DNA from 3 places in the Bradyrhizobium sp. MI1.10 genome. Region 1 is predicted to be linked to each of the others. Evidence: predicted binding sites of a transcription regulator. Region 1 holds the regulator's gene; each other region holds the start of a gene.

Region 1 (7,688 bases):
ATCACGGCGGCGACCTTCATCCTCATGCACAAGGACGCCACCGACAAGGCGGCCTCGCAGGAAGCCATCAAGTTCTTCCGCTGGGCCTTCAAGAACGGCGGCAAGGCGGCTGAAGAGCTCGACTACATCCCGATGCCGGACCCGGTCGTTCAGCTGATCGAGAAGACCTGGGCTGCCGAAATCAAGAGCTAGGTTCGCGACGCTCGTGCCCCGGATGCGCTGAGCCGCATCCGGGGCACGGACCAACAAAAAACGTATACTATTTTAGTACAGGGGATCGGCGTGGCAGAGATGGCCGTTCAGAGCGATGTAATCGACGACGCCGGACCTTATGATCGCGCCAAGGCCTTGAGCGCGTTCAAGCTCGGCGACGTTACCTTCTACTGGATCACGCGGCTCTCCGCGATCTCGGTGCTTCTGATCCTCGGCGGCATCATCATTTCGCTGATCGTCGGCGCCTTCCCCGCGATGAAGGAATTCGGAGTCTCTTTCCTGTGGACGCAGCGCTGGGCGCCGTCCGCTGATCCGCCGGTGCTCGGCGCGCTCGGGCCGATGTACGGCACGCTCGTCACCTCCTTCATCGCGATGCTGATCGCCATCCCCGTGGGTCTCGGCATTGCGATCTTCCTCACCGAGCTCTGCCCGCAATGGCTGCGCCGCCCGATCGGCATGGCGATCGAGCTGCTCGCCGGCATCCCCTCGATCATCTACGGCATGTGGGGCTTCTTCGTGTTGGGTCCGTTCCTCGCCAACACGTTCCAGCCCTTCATGATCAAGATCTTCGACGGCGTGCCCGTGCTGGGCGCGATCTTCGCAGGTCCCCCGTCCTATCTCAGCCTGTTCAATGCCGCGCTGATCCTCGCCATCATGGTGCTGCCCTTCATCACCTCGATCTCGGTCGACGTGTTCAAGACCGTGCCTCCGGTCCTGAAGGAAGCCGCCTACGGCGTTGGCTGCACCACCTGGGAAGTCGTCCGCAGCGTGGTGATCCCCTACACCCGCGTCGGCGTCATCGGCGGCGTCATGCTGGCGCTCGGCCGGGCGCTCGGCGAGACCATGGCGGTGACCTTCATCATCGGCAACTCGTTCCGGATCTCGTCGTCGATCTTCGCGCCGGGCACCACGATCTCGGCGGCGATCGCATCCGAGTTCGCCGAGAGCGACGGCCTGCACCAGTCCGGCCTGATCCTGCTCGGTCTCCTGCTGTTCGTGCTGACCTTCTTCGTGCTTGCAGCGGCGCGGCTGATGCTGATGCGGCTGGAAAAGAAGGCGGGGAACTAGCGCCATGAATCCGATCTATTCACGCCGCCGCCGCAAGGACATCGTCGTTCGCGGGCTCTGCATCGCCGCAACGGCCTTCGGCGTCACCTGGCTCGCGCTGATCCTGATCACGCTGCTCTACAATGGACTGGCGGGACTCAATGTCCAGCTGTTCACCGAGAACACGCCGCCTCCCGGATCGAACGAGGGCGGCCTGCTCAACGCCATCGTCGGCTCGCTGATCATGACCGTGATCGGCGTCGGCATTGGCGCGCCGCTCGGCATGTTCGCCGGCACCTATCTCGCCGAATACGGCCGCAATGACCGGCTGACCTCGGTGATCCGCTTCATCAACGACATCCTGCTCTCGGCGCCCTCGATCATCATCGGCCTGTTCATCTACGGCGCGGTGGTGGTGCCGATGCGCGGCTTCTCGGCGATCGCAGGCTCGCTCGCGCTCGCGGTCATCGTGATCCCGGTGGTGCTGCGCACGACCGAGGACATGCTGCTGCTGGTGCCGAACGCGCTGCGCGAGGCGGCCTCGGCGCTCGGCCTGCCGCGTTCGCTGGTGATCAAGCGGATCGCTTATCGCGCCGCGCGCTCCGGCCTCATCACCGGCGTGCTGCTCGCAACCGCTCGCGTCGCCGGTGAAACTGCGCCGCTGCTGTTCACCGCGCTGTCGAACCAGTTCTTCAGCCTCGGCCTGAATAAGACGATGGCGAACCTGCCTGTCACCATCAACAACTTCGTGCAGAGCCCCTATGCCTATTGGAAGCAATTGGCCTGGAGCGGGGCGCTGCTCATCACCCTGACCGTTCTTGCCCTTAATATTGGCGCGCGCATCCTTGGCGCCGAGAGGACCGCAAAATGAGTGATCTTTCCGTATCGATGAGCGCGGCCGGTGGGCTGCCCCACGCGCCGGTGCTGCCGGAGGCGCCCCCGAAGGTGACCGTGCGCAACCTGAACTTCTATTACGGCGAGCACCACGCGCTGAAGAACATCAACCTGACGCTGGGCGCCAATCGCGTCACGGCGTTCATCGGTCCGTCGGGCTGCGGCAAGTCGACCCTGCTGCGCATCTTCAACCGGATGTACGACCTCTATCCCGGCCAGCGCGCCACTGGTCAGCTGATGCTCGACCAGACCAACATCCTCGACGGCAAGCTGGACCTCAATTTGCTGCGCGCCCGCGTCGGCATGGTGTTCCAGAAGCCGACGCCGTTCCCGATGACGATCTACGAGAACATCGCGTTCGGCATCCGCCTGTATGAGAAGATCTCGAAGTCCGAAATGGACGGCCGCGTCGAGAAGGCGCTGCGCGGCGGCGCGCTGTGGAACGAGGTCAAGGACAAGCTCAACGCCTCCGGCCTGTCGCTCTCCGGCGGCCAGCAGCAGCGCCTCTGCATCGCCCGCACCGTCGCGGTGCGGCCCGAGGTGATCCTGTTCGACGAACCCTGTTCGGCGCTCGACCCGATCTCGACCGCCAAGGTCGAGGAGCTGATCCAGGAGCTGTCCGAGGATTACACGATCGCGATCGTCACCCACAACATGCAGCAGGCGGCGCGCGTCTCCGACAAGACCGCCTTCATGTATCTCGGCGAGCTGATCGAGTTCGACGACACCAGCAAGATCTTCACGTCGCCGACCGACCGGCGCACGCAGGATTACATCACCGGCCGGTTCGGCTGAGGAGACGCGACATGGCTTCCGAACATACCGCAAAGGCTTTCGACACCGACCTCCAGGAACTCACCCGCCTGGTCGCCGAGATGGGCGGCATCGCCGAGCGCATGATCGTCGAGTCCGTCGACGCGCTGATCCGCCGCGACGTCCCGCTCGGCCAGCGCGTCGTTGCCATCGACACCGAGCTCGACGCGCTGCAGAAGCGCATCGAGGAGCGTGCGGTGCTCACCATCGCCCGCCGCCAGCCGATGGCGGTCGATCTGCGCGAGATCGTCGGCGCCATGCGCGTCGCGACTGATCTCGAGCGCATCGGCGACCTCGCCAAGAACATGGGCAAGCGCGTCGCGGCGCTGGAAACGGACTTCCATCCGCTCAAGCTGTTCCGCGGCCTCGAGCACATGACCGACCTCGTGCAGCAGCAGGTCAAGTCGGTGCTGGACGCCTATGCCGCGCATGATTTGCCGGCGGCGATGGCGGTGTGGAAGGGCGACGAGGAAGTCGACGCCATCTGCACCTCGTTGTTCCGCGAGCTCCTCACCTACATGATGGAGGATCCGCGCAACATCTCGTTCTGTATTCACCTGATGTTCTGCGCCAAGAACATCGAGCGGATCGGCGACCACGCCACCAACATCGCCGAGACCGTGTTCTACATGATCGAGGGCCAGGCGATCACCGACAAGCGGCCGAAGGGCGACATGACGACCTTCGCCAACACGGTACCGAACACCTGAAGACTTAAGGGAGCGACGACCCGATGGGCGCACGCATTATGGTGGTTGAGGACGAGGAAGCCCTGACCGAGCTTCTCCGCTACAACCTCGAAGGCGACGGCTATGACGTCGAGACGGTGATGCGCGGCGACGACGCCGACACCCGCCTCAAGGAGCACATCCCCGATCTGATCGTGCTCGACTGGATGCTGCCGGGCCTGTCGGGCATCGAACTGTGCCGGCGGCTTCGCACCCGTCCCGAGACCAAGCAGCTCCCGATCATCATGCTCACCGCGCGCGGCGAGGAGAGCGAGCGGGTGCGGGGTCTTGCGACCGGCGCCGACGATTACATCGTCAAGCCGTTCTCGGTGCCGGAGCTGCTGGCGCGCGTGAAGGGCCTGCTGCGGCGCGCGAGCCCCGAGCGGCTCGCCACCGTGCTTGCTTTTGGCGACATCGAGCTCGACCGTGACAAGCGCCGCGTGGCGCGCTCAGGCCGGCCGATCGATCTCGGTCCGACCGAATATCGCCTGCTGGAGTTCTTCCTGGAGCACCCGGGCCGGGTGTTCTCGCGCGAGCAACTGCTCGACAGCGTCTGGGGCCGCGACATCTATATCGACGAGCGTACCGTCGACGTGCATATCGGCCGCCTGCGCAAGCTGCTCAATCTCGGCCGCGAGCAAGACCCGATCCGCACCGTCCGCGGCGCCGGCTACGCGCTGGATGATCGGTTTGCGAAGGCGGAGCAGGTGTAGGGTTGCAGGCTTGTTTGTTGGCGAGCTGTCCCTGCATTCTCCGATGTCGTCCCGGACAAGCGAGCGCTGATCCGGGACCCATAACCACAGGGAGTGGTTTGGCGAAGACTCCGAGTTACCCCTTTCGCACGACTACTTCGTGCTCGGAGTATGGGTCCTGGCTTTCGCCAGGACGACACTGAAATTATTGAACTGTCTTTGCGCGACGACTTGCCGTGATTACCGCGGACCCGGCTTCACCGGTGCGCGGCGCCGATCCGACGCCGGCTGGTACGCAACACGCGAGTGCTGGGCGCAATAGGGCAGGCCGGACAGCGCCCGTCCACCGCAGAAGAAGAAGTCCGGGCTCGAGGGATCGCCGACCGGCCAGTGGCAGGTCGCCTCGTTCAATTCGAGCAGCGACAGCCGCTGGCTCATCGGCACCACGTTGTCGTAGGTGACCGGATCCGGCTCAGCCTCGACCTCGAAGGCCTGCGCCAGCGCGGTGTTGCCGCGCGAGATCGGGCGGCTCACCCGCATCATGTGCTGCGCGGGGCGCGCCTTGCGCGGCCGGGGCGCTGCCGATGATGGGCTCTTGGCGCGGCCCGAGAGGCCGAGCCTGTGCACTTTGCCGATCACGGCATTGCGGGTCACATTGCCGAGCTCCGCCGCGATCTGGCTGGCCGAAAGTCCGGCCTCCCAGAGCTTTTTCAGCTGCTCGACGCGATCATCGGACCAGGTCAAAACCGTCATTGCACCCTTTCCCTCGCTGCGCGCCAGCCATCCTGGGGCCTCGCAGCGAATGCCTAAGCCTTCAAAAACCCGTGCCGCCAGAATCCCTTAAGGCTCGCCGGGCGCGTCTTGAACGCCCGAACGTTTACGCCGGTACATAAGGACTTAAAGATCAGAACCACTGCACGAGATGTCGTATCTGACAATCCAAACGCTACAATATGGCGTGACTCCCGCGCAAGAGTCCGCCGACTCGCTTCCACATGTTCCGTGGCTAAATCCCGCAAAATCGGCACCGCAAGACTACGGATTCAGCGTTTCGCGAGGCTTTCCGGGCGGCATTGACACCCGTTTCACCAGGCCTAAGATAGTCGCACGTGCCGCCCTCAAGAGGCGGCACGTTTCGTTTTCCGGGCCGGTCGATGGTGCGTTGCGTAATGCACGCTCACACCGTCCGCAACATTCAAGTGACCGTCATGACTAACAGCGCAGCGCCGCATTTGCTCCCCGTTTTCGCCAGGTCCGACCTCGGTTTCGAGCGTGGCGAAGGCTGCTGGCTGATCGCGACCAATGGCGAGCGCTATCTCGATTTCACCTCCGGGGTGGCGGTGAATGCGCTCGGCCATGCCCATCCGGCGCTGGTCGCGGCGTTGCAGGAACAGGCCACGAAGCTCTGGCACATGTCGAACCTGTTCCAGAGCCCGGACGGCGAAAAGCTTGCCGCGCGCCTGTGCAATGAAAGTTTCGCGGACTTCGTGTTCTTCTGCAATTCCGGCGCCGAAGCGCTGGAATGCGTGATCAAGGTCGTGCGCCGCTATCACGCCGCGAAGGGCCATCCAGACCGCTATCGCATGATCACCTTCGAAGGCGCCTTCCATGGCCGCACGCTGGCGACGCTGGCCGCGACGGGTTCGGCAAAATATCTCGAAGGTTTCGGCCCACCCATGGAGGGCTTCGACCAGGTTGCGCATGGCGATCTCGAGGCAGTGAAAAAGGCGATCGGTCCGCAGACCGCCGGCATCCTGATCGAGCCGATCCAGGGCGAGGGCGGTGTGCGTTCGGCAACGCCCGCCTTCCTGAGGGCGTTGCGCCAGCTCTGCGACGAGCGCGGCCTGTTGCTCGCCTTCGACGAGGTGCAGACCGGCATGGGCCGCACCGGCGATCTATTCGCGTACCGCCGCCTTGGCGTCGAACCCGACGTGATGTCGCTGGCCAAGGCGCTCGGCGGCGGCTTCCCGATCGGCGCCTGCCTTGCGACCGCGGAAGCGGCGTCCGGCATGACGCCGGGCTCGCACGGCTCGACCTTCGGCGGCAATCCGCTCGCGATCGCGGCGGCGAATGCCGTGCTCGACGTCATGCTCAAGCCCGGCTTCTTCGACCACGTGCAGAGGATGTCGCTGCTGCTCAAGCAGAAGCTCGCTTCCGTGATCGACCGTCATGGCGATGTCGTCAGCGAAGTGCGCGGCGAGGGCCTCCTGATCGGCATCAAGGCCGTGGTGCCCTCCGGCGATCTCGTTGCCGCCTTGCGCGACCAAAAACTGCTCACCGTCGGTGCCGGCGACAATGTCGTGCGTTTCCTGCCGCCTTTGATCGTCACCGAAGCCGAGATCGAGGACAGCGTCGGGCGGCTCGAGCGCGCCTGCGCGGCGTTGTCTGGCAACAAGCGGGCGGCAAGCTGATGAGCACGTCGCCCGATAAAACGCCCAAGAAAACACCGAAGCACTTCCTCGATATCAACGAGCTGCCGCTGTCGGAGCTCAAGCGCATGCTGGCCGCGTCCTCCGCGATGAAGGCGAAGCAGAAGGCGCATCAGCCGGTCAGGCCGCTCGAAGGCAAGACGCTGGCGATGATCTTCGAGCGCCCCTCGACGCGGACGCGGGTGTCGTTCGATGTCGCCATGCGCCAGCTCGGCGGCGAGCCCATCATGCTCACAGGCGCCGAGATGCAGCTCGGTCGCGGCGAGACCATCGCCGACACCGCGCGCGTGCTGTCGCGCTATGTCGACGCCATCATGATCCGCATCCTCAATCACGATGCGCTGCTGGAGCTTGCGGCAAACGCCACCGTGCCCGTCATCAACGGCCTGACGCGGCGCTCGCATCCCTGCCAGGTCATGGCCGACCTCATGACCTACGAGGAACATCGCGGCCCGATCGAGGGCAAGACGGTGGCCTGGACCGGCGACGACAATAACGTGCTGGCGTCCTGGGCGCACGCCGCCGAGCGCTTCAAGTTCCAGCTCAATGTCGCGACGCCCCCGGAGCTCGCACCGAAAAAGGCGATGCGCGACTTCATCAAGGCGACCGGCGCGCCGATCATGCTCGGCACGGATGCCGAAGCTGCCGTGCGCGGCGCCGATTGTGTCGTGACCGACACCTGGGTGTCGATGGGCGACAAGGAAGGCGAGCACCGCCACAACGTGCTCAAGCCCTATCAGGTCAATGCCCAGCTGATGTCGCTGGCCAAGCCCGATGCGCTGTTCATGCACTGCCTGCCCGCCCATCGCGGCGAGGAGGTCACCGACGAGGTGATCGACGGTCCGCAATCCGTCGTATTCGACGAGGCCGAA
Region 2 (7,688 bases), on a different contig from region 1:
CCTGCCCGGTTTGGTTTCGTGCAAATATCCGCTAGCTTTGACATCCCTGCGCCGGTTTCCGGCGCGCAAACGCCCTTTCACGCTGGAAACGAAACTTTGGCCCTCGACCGGAAAGATCTCGCAATCCTCGCGGAACTCACGACCAATGCGCGGGCCAGCCACACCGTGCTCGCCAACAAGGTTGGGCTATCAAGCACCGCGCTCGCGCGGCGCCAGAAGGCGCTGGAAGACGACGGCTATATCCAGGACTATCAGGCCACGCTCGACCTCGCGCAGTTCGGCCTTACCACCACGGTGCTGGTCCGCATCGCGTTGGAAAGCCAAAGCGACGAGGCGTTGAAGGCGTTCGAGGCGGAAGTGGTGAAATGCCCGTCCGTCGTGCGCTGCTTCCTGATGTCGGGGACCGACGACTACATCCTGATCGTGCTCGCCCGCGACATCCAGGATTTTGAGCGCATCCACCGCATGGAGCTGTCGCGCCTGCCGCGCGTCGCGCGGGTACAATCGAGCTTCGCGCTGCGCGAGGTCGTCAACCGCGCCGTGCCGAATGTGGTGTTCGGCGAAGCGAAGCGCTGATCGCAACCTCTCGGAAGGGCGAACTGCCGGCAAGAGAATCAAAAGGAACCAACCGGTCGGTGGTCCGTTGGGCGCTATTGGCCGGCGGAGGCGTGCCCCCGCGTCAACACGGCTGACGTCCGGCACGGTCGCCGTCGCAGGGAGCAGGACATGGGCGATGTCACGCATCAAATTTCCGAACGCATTCCGATCCATCTTGTCGTCAACGGCGTCAGTCACACGCTCGATCTCGTGCCATGGACCACGCTGCTCGATGCCTTGCGCGACCATCTTGCGCTGAGCGGCACCAAGAAGGGCTGCGACCATGGTCAGTGCGGCGCCTGCACGGTGCTGGTGGACGGCCGGCGAATCAATTCCTGCCTCACGCTCGCCGTCATGAACGACGGCGCGAAGATCACGACCATCGAAGGCCTTGCCAACGACGGCGCGCTGCATCCACTGCAACAGGCGTTTATCGACCATGACGCCTTCCAGTGCGGCTATTGCACGCCGGGACAGATATGTTCGGCGGCCGGACTGCTCGTCGAAGGCCGTGCCAAAGATACCGACGAGATCCGGGAGTCGATGAGCGGAAACCTCTGCCGCTGCGGCGCCTATCCGAACATCGTCGCCGCCATCCAGCAGGCAATGGGCCAGCCATGAACAACTTCCTATACGCCCGAGCCAATGATGTCGCCGACGCGATTCGCCTGCTCGCCGCCGATCCCGGCGCAAAACTCATTGCCGGCGGCACAAATCTGATCGACCTGATGAAAGAGAATGTCGAGCGCCCCACCCGGCTGATCGACATTTCCCGCCTGCCGCTCCGCAAGGTCGAGGGGACGGCCGACGGGTCCTTGCGCATCGGCGCCCTGGTGCCGAACTCGGACCTCGCCTACCATCCATTGATCGAGCAGCGCTATCCCCTGCTCGCCAGCGCCATTCTGGCCGGCGCCTCGGCGCAATTGCGCAACATGGCCTCCGTTGGCGGCAATCTGATGCAGCGAACGCGCTGCGCCTATTTCTATGACACGGCCACGCCCTGCAACAAGCGACATCCCGGCAGCGGCTGCTCGGCGATGGACGGGCTGAACCGCAACCATGCGATCCTGGGTACGAGCGCCGCCTGCATCGCGACCAATCCGTCCGATATGAGCGTGGCGCTGGCCGCGCTCGATGCGCTCGTGCACATCGCGGGCCCCTCCGGCGAACGCACCATCGCGCTAACTGATTTCCACCGGGTGCCCGGCGACAAGCCTCACGTCGATACCAACCTCGGCACCGGCGAGATCATCACGGCGATCGAACTGCCGCCGCTCGGCTTTGCTCAAAACTACAGCTACCTCAAAATTCGCGACCGCATGTCCTATGCCTTTGCTCTGGTCTCGGTTGCCGCCGCGCTCGAATTGGAGGGCAACGCAATCAGCGGGGCACGCGTGGCGCTCGGCGGCGTGGCTCACAAGCCCTGGCGCAGCCTCGAAGCCGAAGCTGCGTTGCGCGGTCAGGCCGCGACGCCCGATCACTTCTCGCACGCCGCGGATCTCTTGCTCCAGGGAGCAACGGCCCGCTCACATAACGGCTTCAAGGTCGAGCTCGCACGCCGCGCCATCGTGCGGACGCTGACACAGGCGGCGAACGCCACACCGCAATCCCAGGCTCACAAGAAGATCGCGTGAGGACCCTATGAACGCTTATGTCGGAACGCCAACGTCGCGTGTCGACGGCCGAGCCAAGGTCACCGGGGCCGCCAAATACGCCGGCGAATTTCCGGCGGACGGGCTCCTCCATGGCTTCGTGGTCGAGGCCACCATTCCATGCGGGCGCATTGCCCGCCTCGACACCAGTACGGCACTCCAGGTCGAAGGCGTACTCGACGTGCTCACGCATGCGAACCGTCCGCCACTGGCCGACAAGGACGATTCGTGGAAGGACGAAGTAGCGCCCGAGGAAGGCTCGCCTTTCCGTCCGCTTTATGATGACACGATCAAGTTCAATGGCCAGCCGATTGCGTTGGTCGTGGCGGAGGACTGGGAAACCGCGAAATTTGCCGCGACTCTCGTGCGGGTCGAATATGAGCAGCATGGTTTTGCGACCGACCTCGAAGGCGAGCGCAGCAACGCTGCCGAGAAGGACAAGCCGCACAAGCCGCGGGGCGACGCCGTAGCGGCTCTTGCGGGAGCTTATGTGCGCCACGAGGCGGACTACGTGATACCGACCGAGCATCACAATCCGATGGAGCTCTATGCGACTACGGCGGTCTGGGACAGCAATGGCAAGCTCACGATCTACGACAAGACTCAAGGCGTCCAGAACGTCCACAAATTTCTCTGCGGGGTGTTCGACAAGAAACCGGATGACATTCGCGTGGTCTCGCCATACGTCGGCGGCGCCTTCGGTTCCGGCTTGCGGCCGCAATATCAGGTGGTGTTGGCAACACTCGGCGCGCTCGCGCTGAAGCGGTCCATTCGCGTCGTGCTGACGCGGCAGCAGATGTACGGGCTCGGATACCGGCCGATGACCATCGAGCGCGTCGCGCTCGGCGCAAAATCGGATGGTACGCTCGACGCCGTTACGCACGAGGCCATTGCCGTCACCTCGCGCTACGAGGATTTTGCGCGCAACGATACCGGCTGGGCCGAACAGCTCTACAAGACCCCGAACAGCCGCTTCGCGCACAAGCTGGTTCACCTTGACGTCTCCACGCCTTGCGACATGCGCGCACCGGGCGCGGCGTCGGGCGTCTGCGCGCTCGAATGCGCAATGGACGAGCTCGCCGTCGCGCTCAAGCTCGACCCGGTCGAACTGCGGCTGAAGTGCTACTCGGATCGCGACCAGAGCGAAAACCTCCCCTACACCAGCAAGCAGTTGCGCGAATGCTACGCGCGCGGCGCGGACGCCTTCGGCTGGAGCAGACGCAATCCTGTGCCGCGCTCGATGCGCGACGGCAAGGAGCTGGTCGGCTGGGGCATGGCGACGGGTGTGTGGGAAGCACTGCAGATGCCGGTCGCCGTCCGTATCGCGCTGACGTCGAACGGACATGCCGAGGTGTCATGTGCCGCATCGGACATCGGCACCGGCACCTACACCATTGTCGCTCAGGTCGCAGCCGACGCACTCGGCCTCCCAATCGAGAACATCAGCGTCAGGCTCGCAGATTCCAGTCTGCCGCAGGCGCCTGTCGAGGGCGGCTCCTGGATGGCCGCCTCGAGCGCACATGCGGTGCTCGCAGCCGCCGAGGAAGTGCGCAAGGAGCTGTTAGCTCTGGCCGGGAAGATGCCAGGCTCGCCGGTCGCCGGCGCCGAGCTTGTCGATACGGTGCTGACCGACGGCAGCATTGCCAGCGCCAGCGACAACAGCCGCGCAGTCTCGATCGCCGACGCGATGCGCCATGGCGGCGTCGAGCGCATCGAGAAGGAGAAGCTCAACCAGTTCGGTGAGGACAAGAAACACGCGCGCAACACCCATTCGGCCGTCTTCGCCGAGGTCAAGGTGGACGAAGAGCTAAACGTCATTCGCGTGACGCGGGTCGTGAGCGCCGTTGCGGCCGGGCGGATTCTGAACACCAAGACCGGCCGCAGCCAGATCATGGGCGGCGTGGTCTGGGGGATCGGGATGGCGCTCCATGAGGAGACGGTGATGGATCATCGCTTCGGTCGGATCATGAACGCGAACATCGCCGAGTACCACATTCCCGTGAATGCGGATGTTCACGACATCGACGTGATCTTCGTCGACGAGCCGGACGCGCACATCAACGGGCTCGGCATCAAGGGCATTGGCGAGATCGGCATCGTCGGCGTCCCGGCGGCGATCGCAAACGCCGTCTATCACGCCACCGGCAAACGCATCCGCCGCTTCCCGATCACATTGGACAAGCTGCTGGACTGAGCCGATGGTCATCCGACCCGGCCCGCTCGGGATCGCGCTCCCTGTCATCCAGCTGTCATCAAATGTGTCGAGACCTGTCGGTCTCGCACATTCGGGACATGACATGGACTATTTCAAGCGCTTCAACTTCCTGTTCGCCGCACCTGTGTTCGACGCCGACGACCTCGAAGGTGTCCGCTTCAACCAGATCATCGAGGAGATCCAGCGTTCCGGCTTCGAGGTCGTTCGCGCCCGCAAGCTGGAGGACGCGGAGATGGCGGTGCAGACCGATGCCGCGATCGGCTGCATGGTGGTGGACTGGGGCAAGAAGGGCCTGGAGGGCAAGACCTCGGCGCTGATCAATTTGATGCGGCGGCGCGGCCTCGATTTCCCGATCATCCTCCTGATCCGGCGCAAGCGGTTCGAGGATCTGCCGGTCGAGGTGCTCGACTTCATCGACGGTTATGTCTTCCTGTCCGAGGAGACACCGACCTTCATCGCCAAGAACCTGATCAGCCGTCTGAAGCAATATGCGGAGACGCTGAAGACGCCCTTCTTCGGCGCGCTGGTCGATTATGCCGAAGAGGGCAACCAGCTCTGGACCTGTCCAGGCCACAATGGCGGCGTGTTCTACAACCGCAGCCCGATCGGGCGGGTGTTCGTCGAACATCTCGGCGAGTCCGTGTTCCGCGACGACCTCGACAATTCCGTGCTCGACCTCGGCGACCTCCTCACCCACGAAGGTCCCGCGCTAAGGGCGCAGAAGGAAGCCGCCCAGATTTTTGGCGCGGAAAAGACCTATTTCGTGCTCAACGGAACCTCGACATCGAACAAGATCGCGCTCGGCGCTCTCGTCACCGACGGCGATCTCGTGCTGTTCGACCGCAACAATCACAAAGCCGCTCATCATGGCGCGCTGATGATCAATGGCGGCGTTCCGGTCTACGTGCCGACCATCCGCAACGCCTGGGGCCTGATTGGCCCGATGCGCTGGGACATGCTCGACGAGAAAACCTTGCGCGAGACGATCCGCAATCATCCCTTGGTGACGGACAAGGACGCCTGGCGCAAGGAGCGGCCGTTCCGCGTCGCCGTGGTCGAGCAGTGCACCTATGACGGCACCATTCACAGCGCCGAGATGATCTTGAAGCGCATCGGCCATCTCTGCGAGTACATCCTGTTCGACGAGGCTTGGGCCGGCTTCATGAAATTCCACCCGCTCTATGCCGGCCGCTTCGCCATGGGGCTGACCAACCTTCCCCCCGAGGCTCCCGGCATCATCGCGACGCAGTCGACCCACAAGCAGCTCGCGAGCTTCTCGCAGGCATCCCAGATCCACATCAAGGATCGTCACATCCGCGGCCAGAAACGGCGCGTCGAGCACCGCCGCTTCAACGAAAGTTTCATGCAGCACGCTTCCACGTCGCCATTCTACCCGCTGTTCGCCTCGCTCGACGTCGGCGCACAGATGATGAAGGGCCGCTCCGGCGAAGTGCTGTGGGACGACACGATCCGGCTCGGCATCGAGTTGCGCAAGAAAATCCGCGCGATGCGCCGGGAGTTCGAGGAGAAGGAGCAGACTCCGGACCGCCGCTGGTTCTTCGAACCCTTCGTCCCCGACCGCGTCGCAATTCCCGACGTCAGCCGCGCCGGCGCCGCCCACAACGTCGCCTGGGAAACACTCTCCACCGACGAACTCGCCACCAACCCTGCGCTGTGGCAGCTCTCCCCCGACAGCGCCTGGCATGGCTTCCCTGGCCTCAGCGAGGGGTTTGCCATGACCGATCCGAACAAGCTGACGCTGCTCACGCCCGGCTTCGATCGCATCACCGGCGCCTATGTCGAGCACGGCATCCCCGCGCCGGTCGTCGCGCAATATCTGCGCGAGAACCGCATCGTCCCCGAGAAGAACGACCTCAACTCCCTGCTCTTCCTGCTCACTCCGGGCGTCGAAGCAAGCAAGGCGGGCACGCTGATCTCCGGTCTCGTCGCATTCAAGCGGCTGCACGACGACAATGCGCTGCTGGCCGACGCCATCCCGGAGTTCTGCCAGCGACGGCAGGCGCGCTATGCCGGCGTGCGGCTGCGCGATCTCTGCGGCGATATGCACCGTTTCTTCCGTGCCGCCGACGTCAGCGCACTCCAGGCCCGGCAGTTCATGCCCGAGCACATGCCTGACATCGCGATGTCGCCCCGCGATGCCGCGCGCTACCTGTTCCGCAACGATGTCGACTATCTGCCGATCGAAGCGATCACGGGCCGCATCGCCACCACGCCCTTCGTGGTCTATCCGCCCGGCATCGCAACCATCGTGCCCGGCGAGCGGCTGACGGAACGGGCCAAGCCCATGCTGGATTATCTCAAGATGTTCGAGACCTGCTTCAACACGTTCCCGGGCTTCGATGTGGAAATCCAGGGCGTCTACAAGGAGATCGATGCGCAGGGGCGCATCGGGCTCTATACTTACGTCGTTGCCGGGTAGGTGCCGATGAACGAAACTGCGATTGCGCGCCCGGATGACGGGCCAGTCGTGGTCCGGCCCTCACGCGAGAGCGATGTCGATGCGATGCTGGCGATCTACCGCCATCACGTCCGCAACGGCGTGCCACGCGACGTCGAGGGAACCGGTGCGCCCGAGCCGGACGATCTGCGCGACCGCCGCAAGAACCTGAAGCAGACCCGCCTGCCGCATCTGGTCGCGACCTTTCGTGGTGAAGTCGTGGGATATGCCTATGCGGTACTGTTCCGCAAGCGTCCAGCCTATCGCTACGCCGCCAAGCATTCGATCTATGTGCACCACGACCATCTCGGCCGCGGAGTCGGACGGCTATTGCTGCAGGAGTTGATCGACGCGTGTGCGGCGGCCGGCTTCCGCCAGATGATCGGCTATATCGATGCCGACAATGCCCCCTCGCTGGCGCTGCACGAGAAGTTCGGTTTCGCGCGCGCCGGCCTGCTCTGCGGTGTCGCCTATCGCAACGGTCACTGGTCCGACACCGTCATGGTACAGCGCTCGCTCGGTGCCGGCGTCACCGCGCCGCCGCCCGTCACGGCGCCCGGCCGCTAGGCCCTCACGACGGAAAGTCAGCCGGTCTGACCTGGATGCGGTCGGCATGCAAGGACCAGTGGTGCAGTGCCTGGTCCTCGCAAAACCTCGCCTTCGCCCGCTCTCTGGCTTCGTTCTCGTCGGAAGCGTCGATCTCGAGCGTGCCCTGGCACACCTCGATCTGCCGGCCGTACTGGCCGAGCACGTCCTTCATGAACCT
Region 3 (7,688 bases), on a different contig from region 1:
CATGATCTGTTCGAGAACCTGCTGATGCACCGTGGGATTTTGCAGCGGACACAGCACCTCGACGCGGCGGTCGAGATTGCGCGGCATCATGTCGGCCGAGGAGATATACACAGCCGCTTTCGCGCTCGGCAGGCCCTGGCCCATGCCGAAGCAGTAAATTCGGCCGTGTTCGAGGAATCGTCCGATGATCGACTTGACGCGGATGTTCTCCGACAGGCCGGGAATGCCGGGCCGCAGGCAGCAGATACCGCGCACCACAAGCTCGACCTGCACGCCGGCCTGTGAGGCCTCGTAGAGCGCGTCGATAATGTCGGGGTCGACCAGCGCGTTCATCTTCATCCAGACCGCACCGGGCCGGCCGTGGCGCGCATGCGCGGTCTCGCCCTGGATGTGCTCGATGATGCGCTTGCGCAAGGTCAGCGGCGAGACCGCCATCTTTTCAAGATCGCTCGGCGCGGCATAGCCGGTGATGAAGTTGAACACGCGGGCGGCATCGCGGCCGATGGTCGGGTCCGAGGTGAAGTAGGAGAGGTCGGTGTAGATGCGCGCGGTCACCGGGTGGTAATTGCCGGTGCCGGTGTGGACGTAAGTCGTGAGGCTGCCGCCCTCGCGGCGCACCACCATCGACAATTTCGCGTGGGTCTTCAGTTCGAGGAAGCCATAGACGACCTGCACGCCGGCGCGCTCGAGGTCGCGTGCCCAGCGGATGTTGGCCTCCTCGTCGAAGCGGGCCTTCAGCTCGATCAGCGCGGTGACGGATTTGCCGGCTTCTGCAGCTTCCACGAGCGCGCGCACGATCGGCGAGTTGCTCGAGGTGCGGTAGAGCGTCTGCTTGATGGCGACGACGTCGGGGTCGCGCGTCGCCTGCTGGAGAAACTGCACCACGACGTCGAAGGATTCATAGGGGTGATGAACGACGAGATCCTTCTGCCGGATCGCAGCGAAGATGTCGCCGCCTTGCTCGCGCACGCGCTCGGGATGGCGGGGCACGTAAGGGGTGAATTCCAGATCGGGCCGGTCGAGGCGGGTGAGCTGCGAGAGCTCGTTCATGGCGAGCACGCCATCGACCAGGAACACCTCGTCGTCGGCGGTCGACAGCGCGTGCTGTACGAAGCTGCGCAGCTGCTCCGGCATCTTGGCATCGATCTCGAGCCGGATCACCGAGCCGCGGCGGCGGCGCTTCAGCGCGGTCTCGAACAAGCGGACGAGATCCTCGGCCTCTTCCTCGATTTCGAGTTCGGAGTCGCGGATGACACGGAAGGCGCCCTGGCCGTGAAGATTGTAGCCGGGGAACAGGCGGTTGATGAATAGCGCGGTGGCCTGCTCCAGCGAGATCAGCCGGACTATCTTGCCCTCGGCCGGCAGGCGGATGAAGCGGTCGATCTTGCCGGGCATGCGGATCAGCGCGTTCATCTGCTTGCCGTCGGCGGCGCGCGTGAGCTGGAGCGCGATGGTGAAGCCGAGGCTCGGAATGAACGGGAAGGGGTGGGCCGGGTCGATCGCGAGCGGTGTCAGCAGCGGGAACACGTTACTGAGGAAGTAGTCCTCGACCCAGGTTCGTTCCGCTTTGGTGACTTCCTTGCCCTCGACCAGCACGATGCCCTCGTCGGCGAGCGTGCCGCGCAGGTCGCGCCAGATTGCCTGCTGGTCGGAGGCAAGCTGCGAAACGGTCCGGTTGATGAGCGCGAGCTGCTCGGACGGCGTCAGACCGTCGGGGCTGCGCTCGGCAATGCCCTCGCGCACCTGGGCCTTGATGCCGGCGACGCGGACCATGAAGAACTCGTCGAGGTTATTCGCTGAAATCGACAGGAATCGCACCCGCTCCAGCATGGGGTGGCTGGGATTGACCGATTCCTCCAGGACGCGGCGGTTGAAGTGCAGCCAGGAGAGCTCGCGATTGATGAACCGCTCGGGGCTCGATGCGATCGCCGGCGGGCCTTCGGCTTCCGGGGCTTTTTCTTTAACTTCAACAGCTTGCGCAGAGTCCATCAGAAGTCGATCCATCCAGTTCGCCCCAATTTGCGACTTACGCGCAAAACCCGCGGGAGCATGTGTTAGAGCGATGACGTTTCGATGACATTGATGTTCCGCGGCCCGGCCGCGTCAAGCCGCCTTGGTCAGACATCCCGGAGCAGCTCGGCCGCCAGGGCCCGGGTGACGGGGCGGCCGAGGCGCAGGGCCTCGCTGTCCAGCAGGTCCACAGCCCGTCGGGCGGCGGCCGAGGACCGCTCCAGGCGAGTGGCGAGGTAGCTGACCACGCTCTCGTCCATGGCGAGCTGGCGGTCGGCGCAGAATTTGACGATCAGGCCGCGGAAGAGCTGGTCGTCAGGCGGCAGCAGCGAGATAACGGGGACAGCGCGGAGCCGCGAGCGCAGGTCGGCGAGCTCGATCTCGAGAGAGGCGGGCGCCTCGCGTCCGGTGAAGAGGACGTAGGCGCCGTCCTCGCGGGCCAGATTCATCAGATGGAACAGGGCGCGCTCATCGAATCCCCTCGCCTTGGGATCCTCGACCACCAGCGCGCCGGTGGCGAGCGCAGCCGGGACGGCTTCGGCGGTCAGCCCATTGGCCGTGGTCGAGCGGGCGCCTGAGGCCTCGGCCCAGATCGCGGCGAGATGGCTCTTGCCGCTTCCTTCCGGGCCGGCCAGCCACATGATCCGGTTCGGCCATTCCGGCCAGGCGTCGATGAGGGCAAGTCCGGCGGCGTTGACGGGGCCTTCGAGGAAATTGTCCCGGCTCAGGCTCTCCGCATGCGGTAGCGAAAACGCCAATTGTCGGGGATGAACGCGGCCTGGCACGCTTGCTTTGCTCCGTGCCGGCATATGCCGGCTTGGTTTGAAGAGATGCGACTTAATCGAACGGGAGTTGGCCTTTGCGGGGCCGCTTCCCAACTCATTTGGCCTCGATCGTGCTGCTACTTGGCCTCGATCGTGCTCATGTGCCGCAACCACTCGACGAGATAGAGCGACACGGAGGAGAGCGTGAAGATCGTGACGAGGCCCATCAGGATTATATCATAAGGACCGGCTTTGAAGCCGAAGGCGAGGGCGGCCAGTACCAGCGCTGCGAACGCCACCTGGGCCACAGTGTTGAGCTTGGATACCTTCGAGGGCTTCATCTCCACAGGGCGGTCGAACAGCCACGATATGATCACGGCGGCGACGATCATGATGTCGCGCGAGACCACCAGGATGACGATCCAGCGCGGAATCGCGCCCCAGATGCCCAAGGCCATGTAGATCGAGACCAGCAGCGCCTTGTCGGCGAGCGGGTCGAGCAAGGCGCCGAGCTCGCTCGTCATGTTGAAGCGCTTGGCAAGGAAGCCGTCGACCGCGTCGCTGATACCGGCGATCAGGAAGACGGCGAACGCCACCTCCATTTGGCTCGACACGATGGCCCAGACGATGATCGGGACCAGCATGATGCGGCCCAAAGTAATGATGTTCGGTATACTCACACGGCGCTTCCCGGCACCCGGCCTGACCTCGAATTCGGCCCTTTGCAGGCTGAACCGGTTGATATCTCTACATAGTATACGGCGGCGCGCCATGCGAGCCATTGCGCGTCCCCGGAATTCGACGTAACCAGCCGCAAACCCACTGGAAATCGGGCATGACCGACCGCAAAAACGGCCTCACTTACGCCGATTCAGGCGTCGATATCGATGCGGGCAACCGCTTGGTCGACCTGATCAAGCCGATGGTGCGCGCCACCGCACGGCCCGGCGCCGACGCCGAAATCGGGGGATTCGGCGGCCTATTCGATCTCAAGGCCGCCGGTTTCAAGGATCCCATCCTGGTGGCCGCGACCGATGGCGTCGGCACCAAGCTCAAGATCGCGATCGAGACCGGCCTGCATGGCGGGATCGGCATCGACCTCGTCGCCATGAGCGTCAACGACCTCGTGGTGCAGGGCGCCGAGCCGCTGTTCTTCCTGGACTATTTTGCCTGCGGCAAGCTCGATCCGGAGGCGACCGCGTCGATTGTCGCCGGCGTCGCCGAAGGCTGCCGCGAATCCGGCTGCGCCCTGATCGGCGGCGAGACGGCCGAGATGCCCGGCCTCTACAAGGACGGCGACTACGACCTCGGCGGCTTTGCCGTCGGCGCCGCCGAGCGGGGCACGCTCCTGCCGCGCAAGGACATCGCCGCCGGCGATGCCGTGATCGGGCTCGCTTCGTCGGGCGTGCACTCCAACGGTTTCTCGCTGGTGCGCAAGATCGTGGAACAATCCGGCCTCGGCTTCGGGGCGCAGGCGCCGTTTGCGCCCGTCATGACGCTCGGCGGCGCGTTGCTGACGCCGACGCGTCTCTACGTCAAATCCTGCCTGCGCGCGATCCGCGAGACCGGCGCGGTGAAGGGGCTTGCCCACATCACCGGAGGCGGCTTCACCGACAACATTCCGCGCGTACTGCCGAAGCATCTCGGCGTCGGTATCGATCTGGCGCGCCTGCCAGTGCTGCCGGTGTTCAAATGGCTGGCCGCGCAGGCCGGCATCGCCGAGCTCGAAATGTTGCGGACCTTCAATTGCGGGATCGGCATGATCGCAATCGTCGAGCCGGACAAGGTCGAAGAGGTCGTCGAGGTCTTCGCCGATGCCGGTGAGACCGTGGCACAGCTCGGCACTGTGATCCCGGCTGAGGGCGAGCACCGCGTCGTCTATAACGGCCATCTCGATCTGGCGCTGTGATGAAACGCCGCGTCGCCATCCTGATTTCCGGCCGTGGCTCCAACATGGCTGCGCTGATCAAGGGCGCGGCCGCGCCGGATTTTCCGGCGGAGATTTCGCTCGTCATCTCGAACAAGGCCGATGCGCAGGGGTTGGAAAGGGCCAAAGCGAGCGGCGTGAAGACGCTGGTGATCGAAAGCAAGCCGTTCGGCAAGGACCGCGCCGGCTTCGAGAAGGTGCTGCAAGCAGCGCTCGATCAGCACGGCATCGAGCTGATTTGCCTCGGCGGCTTCATGCGCCTGTTCACGGCCGAATTCACCGAGGCCTGGTACGGGCGGATGCTCAACATCCATCCCTCGCTGCTGCCATCGTTCCCCGGTCTCGACCCGCACGGCCAGGCGTTGCGCGCCGGCGTCAAGCTGTCCGGAGCGACAGTGCACTTCGTGATCCCCGAGACCGACGCCGGTCCAATCGTGATGCAGGGCGCCGTTCCCGTCAGCGACCACGACACGGCGGACACGCTGTCGGAGCGTATCCTCGAAGTCGAGCACCGCATCTATCCCGCAGCACTGAGCCTGCTCGCGACGGGCAAGGTCCGGATCGAGGGCGATGTGTGCAAGACCGCGGGCAGCGGGCCGTCGGAGAACTTTCTGGTTGCGCCGTTGGTGCGGTGAAGCGCCGTCGCACTCGGAATACTTTCATCCCAAACAAAAACCCCCGGCAGAGCCGGGGGCAACGTCATGATCTCTTGCGCAGACCGCGAGAGCAATCAGGAAACCTTGAGGTTCTCCGCGGATGCCTTGCCGCGGTTCTCCACGAGGTCGTATTCAACCACCTGATTTTCATTGAGGGTCGAGAGTCCGGCGCGCTCGACGGCGGAGATGTGGACGAAGACGTCCTTGTCACTGCCGTTCGGCTTGATGAACCCATAGCCCTTGGTCGGGTTGAACCATTTGACGGTGCCCTTTTGCGGCATCCTCAGTCTCCTCCGCTAGATACAAAAACGACGCGGCCGCTTTTCGCGTGCCACGCCACAAACGGGCCTCCGGTAGTCTGTTCGAGTCTTGAGTTTCAATGTCGCGAAACGCACAGTCGAGCGGCCAATTCCGATTGTGTCCGATATTGCAACATGAAAATCGCCCGTTAGCAAGCCGCGCGCGAATTTCAAGAGCCCGACCGGAGTGCCCGTCCGCAATTTGCGACCTGTGGCCGCGGAACCACAATCGGAAGCAATGCCTTTGCCCGGACGCGCCAGCCGGTTGACCCTCAGTAACAGTTCGGCACAAATCGCGGCACGCGTGCGCCGCTCCTGTTGCATTTTTGCGCGCCGCCCTTTGCTTCGGGATTTGTCGCCATGTGCTGCACGTCGCAGCCCTCAGAGACACGGCAGGCGATCAGGCTGAACCGCGTCCGTTGGATCGCGGCTGCCGTGGCGTTTGCGCTCATCATGCTACTGTCGACGACATCAGGCTTTGCGCAAAGTCCGACGCCTACGCCTACGCCTACGCCGACCCCGACGCCCACGCCGTCACCGACGCCGATTCCGATTCCGATTCCGATTCCGATTCCGATTCCGACGGTGACCAATTACGACCAGTCGGCCGGCAACAGCGCGCTCAATCTCGGCTCGAATTTCCTGGAGCGGCTCGGCAGCCAGGCTTCTGGCGGCGTCAACCGGGCGTTCCGGACCAATCCCGGCGGCGGCGGCGCATCGGCGGGCGCGGAAGATCCGCGCTACCGCACCTGGTTCGAGGGTTACGGCATCTCGGTCCGGACGGATGCACAAGGAGACTTTGTCGGCGACAAGCGGAAGACGTTTGGCGGTGTCGCAGGCCTTGGCGCGCGGCTCGCGCCGGGTGTCAATCTCGGCTTCTCCGTCGACCAGAGCCACACCGACATCGATGTGCCGCTCGCACTTCAGTCCGCCACGCTGGACCTGACGCAACTCGGCTTCAGCGGCTCCGTCGACAAGGGCCCCTGGACCTGGGCGTTCGCGGTGGTGCACGGCTTCGGCAAGGTCCGCTCCAGCCGGGACACCGGCCTGGGACTTGCGACCGCGGGTTATCGCGCCGCAGTCGACGGCGCGCTGACCGAGATCAGCTATTACTGGACCAAGGATCAGATGCGGATCGTGCCCAAGGGTGCACTGGAATATGTCCGCGCCACCAGCGTCGCGTTCCAGGAGGTTGGCGGCCTCGATCCACTCAATGTCGGCTCGACGGCGCTCTCGCGCGCGCGCGTCATGATCGGAGCCGAGATCGGGCGCTACTTCATCTTCGACCAGAAGATCCTGGACCTGTCCGCCTACGGCAAGTTCGTCGACAATTTCCATCAGAACCTGGGATCGGTGCAAGTCAGCCTCGGGAGTCAGAGCATCGTCGTGCCCGGCATCGGCGAGAGCCGTTACGGCACGGATGCCGGCGCCTCGGCCTCGCTCAGCCTGACCAACACGGCGCGGCTCTACGTCAATTACGACGGCAAGTTCCGCAAGGAGCTGACGTCGCACCAGGGCGCGGTCGGCTTCGAACATCGGTGGTGAGGCGAAGCCTGCCCGCGTCGGCCCAGAGGAGGATCCGGAAAACTGCGAAGCGGTTTCCCGAAAAGATCATGCTCAAGCTTTAAGTCGGCATTGCCGCGACATAGCCCGTCAATCCAAAACCCTCGCGCGCGACCGTCATCATCGGCGCCAGCGCGTTCGGGTGGATGAACTCGTCGCGGAAACAGGGGTGGGCCTTGGGATCGAAGATTTTCTTTAGCCAATCGACCACGATCTTGTGGCGCTCGGAGGCGCGGAACTCCTTGTGATAGGTAAGCCAGAGATCGGCGTGGTGGCTGACGCCGAGATCGACGGCGACGAGCGGGGCGCCGAGCGCGATCGAGACCGTCGGCAGGAATCCGATGCCGGCGCCGCGCTCCACCGCGTAGAGCACGCCGACCGAGGAATTGGTCTTGATCCCGACGATGCCCTCGAGCGACTTAAGTCCGAGCACGCGGGCATAAGCGCCGTCGTCGACCTGCGGAGCGCT

Evidence for each region. The regulator PhoB, encoded in region 1, activates phosphate uptake and scavenging genes when phosphate is short. The targets are predictions, from matches to a motif close to TGTCATNNANCTGTCAT.
Region 2: AC0L3K_RS07925 (Orn/Lys/Arg family decarboxylase) is a predicted target of PhoB. The motif match lies at 4,486-4,502, and genes of this name have one in related genera.
Region 3: AC0L3K_RS24460 (RNA degradosome polyphosphate kinase) is a predicted target of PhoB. The motif match lies at 2,063-2,079, and genes of this name have one in related genera.

What each region holds. Positions count from the first base shown of each region.
Region 1 is NZ_JBVVPN010000044.1:14,236-21,923, forward strand. Features, by position in the region: gene pstS (phosphate ABC transporter substrate-binding protein PstS) at 1-192, shown strand, start outside; gene pstC (phosphate ABC transporter permease subunit PstC) at 292-1,281, shown strand; gene pstA (phosphate ABC transporter permease PstA) at 1,286-2,131, shown strand; gene pstB (phosphate ABC transporter ATP-binding protein PstB) at 2,128-2,949, shown strand; gene phoU (phosphate signaling complex protein PhoU) at 2,961-3,677, shown strand; gene phoB (phosphate regulon transcriptional regulator PhoB) at 3,701-4,408, shown strand; gene AC0L3K_RS32710 (GcrA family cell cycle regulator) at 4,628-5,140, opposite strand; gene AC0L3K_RS32715 (aspartate aminotransferase family protein) at 5,596-6,798, shown strand; gene argF (ornithine carbamoyltransferase) at 6,798-7,688, shown strand, end outside.
Region 2 is NZ_JBVVPN010000005.1:192,156-199,843, forward strand. Features, by position in the region: gene AC0L3K_RS07905 (Lrp/AsnC family transcriptional regulator) at 97-576, shown strand; gene AC0L3K_RS07910 ((2Fe-2S)-binding protein) at 727-1,218, shown strand; gene AC0L3K_RS07915 (FAD binding domain-containing protein) at 1,215-2,231, shown strand; gene AC0L3K_RS07920 (xanthine dehydrogenase family protein molybdopterin-binding subunit) at 2,239-4,443, shown strand; gene AC0L3K_RS07925 (Orn/Lys/Arg family decarboxylase) at 4,547-6,904, shown strand; gene AC0L3K_RS07930 (GNAT family N-acetyltransferase) at 6,911-7,489, shown strand; gene AC0L3K_RS07935 (hypothetical protein) at 7,494-7,688, opposite strand, start outside.
Region 3 is NZ_JBVVPN010000024.1:44,911-52,598, reverse strand. Features, by position in the region: gene AC0L3K_RS24460 (RNA degradosome polyphosphate kinase) at 1-1,989, opposite strand, end outside; gene AC0L3K_RS24455 (P-loop NTPase family protein) at 2,118-2,795, opposite strand; gene AC0L3K_RS24450 (CDP-alcohol phosphatidyltransferase family protein) at 2,912-3,454, opposite strand; gene purM (phosphoribosylformylglycinamidine cyclo-ligase) at 3,610-4,683, shown strand; gene purN (phosphoribosylglycinamide formyltransferase) at 4,683-5,336, shown strand; gene AC0L3K_RS24435 (cold-shock protein) at 5,432-5,638, opposite strand; gene AC0L3K_RS24430 (autotransporter outer membrane beta-barrel domain-containing protein) at 6,017-7,201, shown strand; gene AC0L3K_RS24425 (LysR family transcriptional regulator) at 7,281-7,688, opposite strand, start outside.